Regions from separate parts of the Streptomyces sp. NPDC059092 genome, predicted to be linked through region 3. Evidence: riboswitches for the same ligand, from Rfam matches in the RefSeq annotation. Region 3 holds a riboswitch; each other region holds the start of a gene.
What was found. A riboswitch is a leader RNA that binds a small molecule or an ion and turns the genes downstream of it on or off. The one in region 3 is predicted to bind cyclic di-AMP.
Positions count from the first base shown of each region.

Region 1 (2,257 bases), on a different contig from region 3:
CATGCCGTCGCCGATGTAGATCCCGGCGTGGCTGATGTCGTCGTAGAAGAAGACCAGGTCGCCGGGGAGCAGGTCGTCGGTGGTGACGCGCGTGCCGGTGTTCACCTGGGCGCCGGTGGTGCGCGGCAGCTCGACGCCGGCCGCCTTCCACGCCGCCTGGGTCAGGCCCGAGCAGTCGTACGAACTCGGACCCGAGGCACCCCAGACGTACGGCTTGCCGATCTGGGCGCCGGCGAAGGCGAGCACCTTCGCCGCCTTGGCCGCGTAGGTGCCGGCGGTGTCACCGACGGTCACGGCATCCAGACCGGTGCCGCCGCTCGTTCCCGCGTTCGCACGTGCGATCGTGGCCGCGTCCGTGCCCGTGCCCACCTCGGCCGACGGGACCTGGGGCTGGGACGGCCCCGCCTCACGGCGGCGCTCCGCCTCGGCTTCGGCCTCCGCCTTGTCGCGGGCCTCCGCCTTGGCCTTGGCCTCCGCGGCGCGGCGGGCCGCCTCTTCCTGCTTGCGTTCCAGCGCGGCCAGCCGCGCCTGCTCCTCCGCGGTGAGTCGCGCCAGCAGCGAGCGGGCCGCGGCGAGCTTCTTCTGGATCTGCTCCTTGCTGGTTCGCAAGGACTCCTGGGACTCGTCCGGCGACTCCGGAATACGCGGGTCCGCCCCGGCCGCCGGGTAGTCGGCGACGGGGCTCTGCTGACGGTCGGCCGGCTGCTCCGTCGTCCCCGCCTGTTCGGCGTACGTCTGCGGGCCGTCCGCGAACAGCACGGCGGCGGGAGCGGCGGCAGGCACCGCAGGGGCGGTGGCAGGCATGGCAGGCATGGCGGGGGCGGCCGCGGGGGTGCCCGTGCCTTCCCCGGACTGCGCGGCCGCGTAGGAACCGAGCGTACGGCGGGCCTCGTTCAGCTTGTCCGCGCTCTTGGCGACGCCCTCGATGACCCGGTCGACCGTGCGCTTCTGCTTGGCCGTCGTCTCCTTCGCCTTGCTGGACGTCCGCGTCTCTCCACCGGCCTGGCGGTACAGGGCGTCGACCTTCTTCTGCACCTCTTCGACCGACGGTTTGGCTTCCGCGGGCGCGGCGTCCGCGCTTTGCGTCGACAGCAGCGTGACCGAGGCGATGGCGGCCGTCGTCACTCCGACCGCGGGGGAGTCGGGGCGTACTCCGCTACGGCTGCGCGACTTGCGATGCGACGCCAAGTTCGGCATCTCCTTCCGTGGACCGCCTACCGGGTTAGCTGTCGGGTTCGGGCGGAACGGAAGGCTGCCCTACGGGCCTTGCGTGTACGGCGAACGTACGGCCCGATTCACCCCGGTCGTGCAGAGTGGGTCCCCGGTTCCGAACTTCCTTACGGAAAGCCCGGATTCGGCGTGGGCCGCCCGCTCGGCGCGGATCGCCATCAAGGGTACGGGCTGCCTGATCGAGCACGCTAGCCAAAATGTGGCGCTGATGTGAAGGTGGATGGCCGATATGCCCGATACATTTCTGTGACCATTTGCTCGTAGGGAGTGCAACGAGCCTCAATGCGGGGTATAGCGTTACGCTCCGTATGTGAGCCGGGACCCTCCGGTTTACCGGCGCCGCTCACCGGGCCGACTTCCCCGGCCGGCTTTCCCGGTCGGGCGCCGACTGTCAGTGCGGCGGCCTAGACTCGTTAAGCGATGAGCAGCCTCTTTGACGACAGCTTCCTGGCCGACCTCCAGCCCTCCGGTGACGAGCACCCCCCGCCGCCCGAGGAGCAGGACGAGCACGCCCCGGAACAGGTGCCCGACGACCTGTTCCAGGGGGCGTACGACGTGCCCCCGGCCCGGGATCCGTACCACCGCGACGGCGCGCCCCGTACGGTCATCGACCCCGCCGCGCTCCTCGAAGGGCTGAACGAGGAGCAGGGCGCGGCCGTCGTGCACACGGGATCGCCGCTGCTCATCGTCGCCGGGGCCGGATCCGGCAAGACCCGGGTGCTGACCCACCGGATCGCGCATCTGCTCGGCACCCGCAGCGTCCACCCCGGCGAGATACTGGCGATCACCTTCACCAACAAGGCCGCGGGCGAGATGAAGGAGCGCGTCGCTCAGCTCGTCGGCCCGCGCGCCCAGGCGATGTGGGTGCTGACCTTCCACAGCGCCTGCGTGCGGATCCTGCGGCGCGAGTCGAAGCGGCTCGGGTTCACCTCGTCGTTCTCGATCTACGACGCCGCCGACTCGAAGCGGCTGATGGCTCTCGTCTGCCGTGATCTGGATCTTGACCCCAAGCGCTATCCGCCCAAGT
Region 1 covers NZ_JBHZEJ010000015.1:100,690-102,946, forward strand. The annotation lists gene ACFXPL_RS12260 (C40 family peptidase) at 1-1,197, opposite strand, end outside; cyclic di-AMP (ydaO/yuaA leader) riboswitch at 1,196-1,370, opposite strand; gene pcrA (DNA helicase PcrA) at 1,651-2,257, shown strand, end outside.
Region 1: another riboswitch for cyclic di-AMP. It lies ahead of ACFXPL_RS12260 (C40 family peptidase); the one in region 3 lies ahead of ACFXPL_RS32330 (transglycosylase family protein).

Region 2 (2,257 bases), on a different contig from region 3:
CCTGGCGGAGTTCCGCCGGGCCACCGGTCTGCCCACCGCGACCAACATGGTGGCGACGGACTGGCGCCAGCTCACCCACGCGATGGCGCTGCAGTCGGTCTCCATCCCGCTCGCGGACCCGCACTTCTGGACGATGCAGGGGTCGGTGCGGGTGGCCCAGCTCTGCCATGAGACCGGCCTGACGTGGGGCTGCCACTCCAACAATCACTTCGACATCTCGCTGGCCATGATGGCCCACTGCGGGGCCGCGGCCCCGGGTGAGTACAACGCCCTCGACACCCACTGGATCTGGCAGGAGGGCCTGGAGCGGCTGACCGTGGAGCCCCCGCGGATCGTCGGCGGCGAGGTCACGGTCGACGACACTCCGGGTCTCGGCGTCGAACTCGACATGGACCGGCTCCTCGCGGCCCACGAGTTGTATGTGGAGAAGAACCTTTCCGGCCGGGACGACGCCGCGGCGATGCGTTTCCTGGTGGGTAACTGGGAGTTCGACAGTAAGCGTCCCTGCCTGGTGAGGTGAGGCGGGGCAAGGTGAGGGGGCCGTTCCGTTCGGGCCCCCTTTGCCACGCTCATGACCGACCTCTACGACGACGGCCGGAAGATATCGCGGAAAGCGTGGAGGAAGGCATCGGGAGGCGCCGCGTGATGCGACAGGCCGTCACCACGGCGAATCCCCGGGCGAATTCGGTGACGTCCCGAGTCAATTCCCGCGACATGTTCCCAGTTGTCGGAGCGTCGGGTGAGGGGGCGAGGGGGCACGCTCATCCACGTGTGCCCAATAAGGGCGTTTTGTCCCTCTTTACCGTTAAGTGAATATAGGTAGTGTTGGGCGTTCTTGACGCCTTAAAGGTCTTTTGCCTGTCCGATTATTCCGTTACGTTCGTGACGTGCGTCACTGCCGCGTCGGCCGACGGCTGGGGCGAGGTGGGCGTTTTCTCTCGCGAGAGAGGAAAGTTGAGTTCCCGGGACGGCATCGAAGGGGCTATTGCACCGAAAATTCGGAACTTGTGCCGTCCTGATATCTCGCTTACGTTCTCGTCCATCCGGATGGAACGCCCAATCCTGCCGCTGTCCGGAAACCCAGACACCTATCCGTCAGAAGGCAGGAGCGGGGGACCCAGGTAAGTCGCCGGTCCGGATCTTCCGGAACGGCTTGGGGTGAAGCCGTACGCATCGCCGTACGGCCGGACATCTCCAGTCCGAACCCGACAGCTCACCTCGCAGGCGACGGAGAGGAATTCGTCGTGCCCAGAAACGCCAAGCACCGCCGTCCCAGAACTGGCTCGATCGCCCGACGCCTCGTCGCGGTGGGCACCGGGGGCGCCGCCCTCGCGATTCCGCTGGTCTCCGCGGCCACCGCCCAGGCGGCGACCCCGGCTACGGGATACGTCAGCGCCGCCAAGGTCGCGGAGGCTCCCGCCGCCGTGCAGAAGGCCACCACGTACGTCGTGGTCTCGGGCGACTCCCTGTCCAAGATCGCGCACGCGCACTCGGTCAGCGGCGGCTGGAAGAAGCTCTACGCGGACAACCGGAGCGCCGTCGGGGCCAACCCGTCGCACATCCACCCCGGCCTGAAGCTGGCCCTCAAGGGGAAGACGGCGGCCACCGCCACCAAGTCGGCCACCGCCGCCAAGCCGGCCGTCGAGGCGAGCACGAAGTCCGCCACGACCGGCTCCGTCACCCAGGCCGCCGTGAAGACGTACGACAACAACCTGGACGGCTGGATCCGCGAGTCGCTGGACGTCATGGCCCAGCACGGGATCCCCGGCACCTACGAGGGCATCCACCGCAACGTGATGCGTGAGTCCTCGGGCGACCCGAACGCCATCAACAACTGGGACATCAACGCCCAGAACGGCGTCCCGTCCAAGGGGCTGCTCCAGGTCATCGCCCCGACGTTCCAGGCGTACCACGTGCCCGGCACCTCGACGGACAGCTACGACCCGGTCGCCAACATCACGGCCGCGTGCAACTACGCCGCCGCCAGGTACGGCTCGATCGACAACGTGAACGGTCCTTACTGAGCGGACCCGCGCCGCCCCGACGGGCGGCGAACACACCGGGCCCCGGCCCCGCCGTCCAGCGACGGCGGAGCCGGGGCCCGTCCCTGTGCGCGCGCCCACACCCAGTCGCCGTGCGCGCCCTCCCACATCACACACGCCGCGCGCGCAGCTCCCGTATCCCCGCCACCGCCAGGACCAGCGCCGTCGCGCCCAGGGACCACAGGAGCTGCGGGCGGGCCGTGTCGTCGCTGAGC
Region 2 covers NZ_JBHZEJ010000016.1:22,522-24,778, reverse strand. The annotation lists gene ACFXPL_RS12475 (enolase C-terminal domain-like protein) at 1-520, shown strand, start outside; cyclic di-AMP (ydaO/yuaA leader) riboswitch at 1,076-1,240, shown strand; gene ACFXPL_RS12470 (transglycosylase SLT domain-containing protein) at 1,245-2,024, shown strand; gene ACFXPL_RS12465 (amino acid permease) at 2,152-2,257, opposite strand, start outside.
Region 2: another riboswitch for cyclic di-AMP. It lies ahead of ACFXPL_RS12470 (transglycosylase SLT domain-containing protein); the one in region 3 lies ahead of ACFXPL_RS32330 (transglycosylase family protein).

Region 3 (2,257 bases):
CGGGAGTCGAGGATTTCCCGGGCTACGACGACGTCGATGGACGGCACGAGCATCTCCTTCTGGGATGTGACGCGTGGGTGCAGGGTCTCTTGGCCTTGCGCCATGAGCCTAACCGGCTCCGGGTCATCGGCCAGCCGGTGCCCGCCCCCTAAGACGCTCCCGCCCGTACGGACCGCCCGTACGGACCGTTCGTACGGACCGTTCGTACGGACCGTTCGTACGGACCGCCGCTACCGGCCGGTAGCGGGACCGGTGACGGCGAGCGGCGGATACGGGGCCCGACCCGGCGCGTACGGGGGTGACGCGCCGGGCCGGGGAGAACGGGTCAGCTCAGGTGGAGCTGCTGACCCGGGTAGATGACGTCCGCGTCGGGGACGATGTCCTTGTTCAGGTCGAAGACCTTCTCCCAGCCACCCTTGACCTTCTGGGCGGTGGCGATCTTGGAGAGGGTGTCGCCGGACTTGACCTTGTACTCGCCGTCACCCTTCTTGATCGTGGTGGGACGGCTCTGGCCGCGCGAGGCCGGCTGCGCCTCGTCACGGCTCGACTGCTGCGGCTGCGCCTGCTGGCTCGGGGCGGACTTCTGCGTACCGGAGTTGCTGGAGCCGCCGGAGTTGCTGGAGCTGCCCGAGTTGCTGGAGCTGGAGGAACCGGAGTCGGAACCGGAACCGGAGCCGGTCGAGCCGCCGCCGTTCGAGGCGCCGGAGAGGTTCACGCCGCAGTTCGGCCAGGCGCCCTTGCCCTGGCCCGCGAGGACCTTCTCGGCGACGGCTATCTGCTGCGACTTGGATGCCTGGTCGGCGCGCTGGGCGTAGGAGGTGCCGCCGTACGCGGCCCAGGTGGAGGGGGTGAACTGCAGGCCGCCGTAGAAGCCGTTACCCGTGTTGATCGACCAGTTGCCGCCGGACTCGCACTGGGCGACCTGGTCCCACTCGGAGGTGGTGGCGGCGGAGGCGGCGGTGGCACCGAGCAGGGGGGCCGCGACGGCGGCACCGGTGATCCCGGCGAGCGTCACGTAGCGAACGGCCTTGGACGGGCGACGGTGCTTGGCCTTGCTGGAACGCAGCTGCATGGAACACATCTCCTCACCGACGCCTACGAGGTGAGCTGTCGGGTTCGGGCCAATGAGTTGCCCGGCCGCGTGCTTGCACACGCGGCTTCACCCCAAGCCGGCCTCCAGCCGTCTCTCGACGGCCGGGCCCGGCACAAACCTTTGGGTCCCCCGCTCCTGCCTTCGGCGCTTGAAGCGACGATTACTCCCCCCGACCGACGGCAGGATTCGGCGTGACGGTCGACGAGGCCCGCGGTGCGAGCGGTTCAGACCGTAATCACAGCCCTGCCCGTTGTTCAAAGGAGCACATCCCGGAAAAAACGCCCTTACCTCCCCCGGCGGACAATACGTTTCCGCAGGTGAGAACCGGATTGACCCAACCCCCGGGGAGAAGAGCCCGAGTTGCGGCGAAGAGACCCTTGTCTCACTTGCACAGAAGTGGACATACGGTCGCTAACTGACCGTGTTCCGCCCGGAGATCGGAGGCGCTGGCCAGGACGGACGCAGCCGAAGAGACGTCAACGGGGCCCCGTTCAACGGCACTCGCCCGCGCCCGCCCCGGAGCCGCCCGCTCCGGTCGCGGGGCGGCCGACGCGGGTTGCCGGACCCGTCGGAACCGTGGCCGCCGGAGCCGTCCGCCCGGGGCGCCGAAACCGGCCGCTCCGACCCCGAAAGCGGCGGCTCCAGCCCCGGAACCAGGCGTTCCTGCCCTGGAATCAGACGCTCCGGTCGCCGGGGAACACACACCGGTGCCGAAGCCGCCCGCGGCCGTCGTCGGCACCGTGGGCGCCGGAGCCGGGAGGCCAGGGACCGGGGGGCCGGGGACCGGGAGCCGGCGGCCGGGGACCGGGGGCGCCGGAACCGGGGGCCCGGGGCGCCGGAGCAGCCCGCTCCGGACCCGGGACCGCTCTCCCCGGTCGCCGGAGCCGCAGGCCGCCAACGCCGGAACCGGCGGCTCCGGTCATCGGAACCGCCGGCCCCTGGCCTCGCGCGGGTGGCTCAGACCCAGCCGCCGACGACCTTCTGCCCGCCGGTCGCCAGGGTGAGGTGGCCGCCGACCGTGGTGACGACCCTCTCCACCTCGCGCTCCACGCCCTCCGTGAGCCTGCCCCCGTCACGCGCCCCTCCGGACCCGCGGGACGCGCGACTGTCCGCCCCGCGCTCCTCCGTCGTGCCGCCCGGCGTGGCGCTCTCGTCGGCCGCCTG
Region 3 covers NZ_JBHZEJ010000081.1:8,942-11,198, forward strand. The annotation lists gene eno (phosphopyruvate hydratase) at 1-53, opposite strand, end outside; gene ACFXPL_RS32330 (transglycosylase family protein) at 326-1,072, opposite strand; cyclic di-AMP (ydaO/yuaA leader) riboswitch at 1,078-1,250, opposite strand; gene ACFXPL_RS32335 (transglycosylase family protein) at 2,051-2,257, opposite strand, start outside.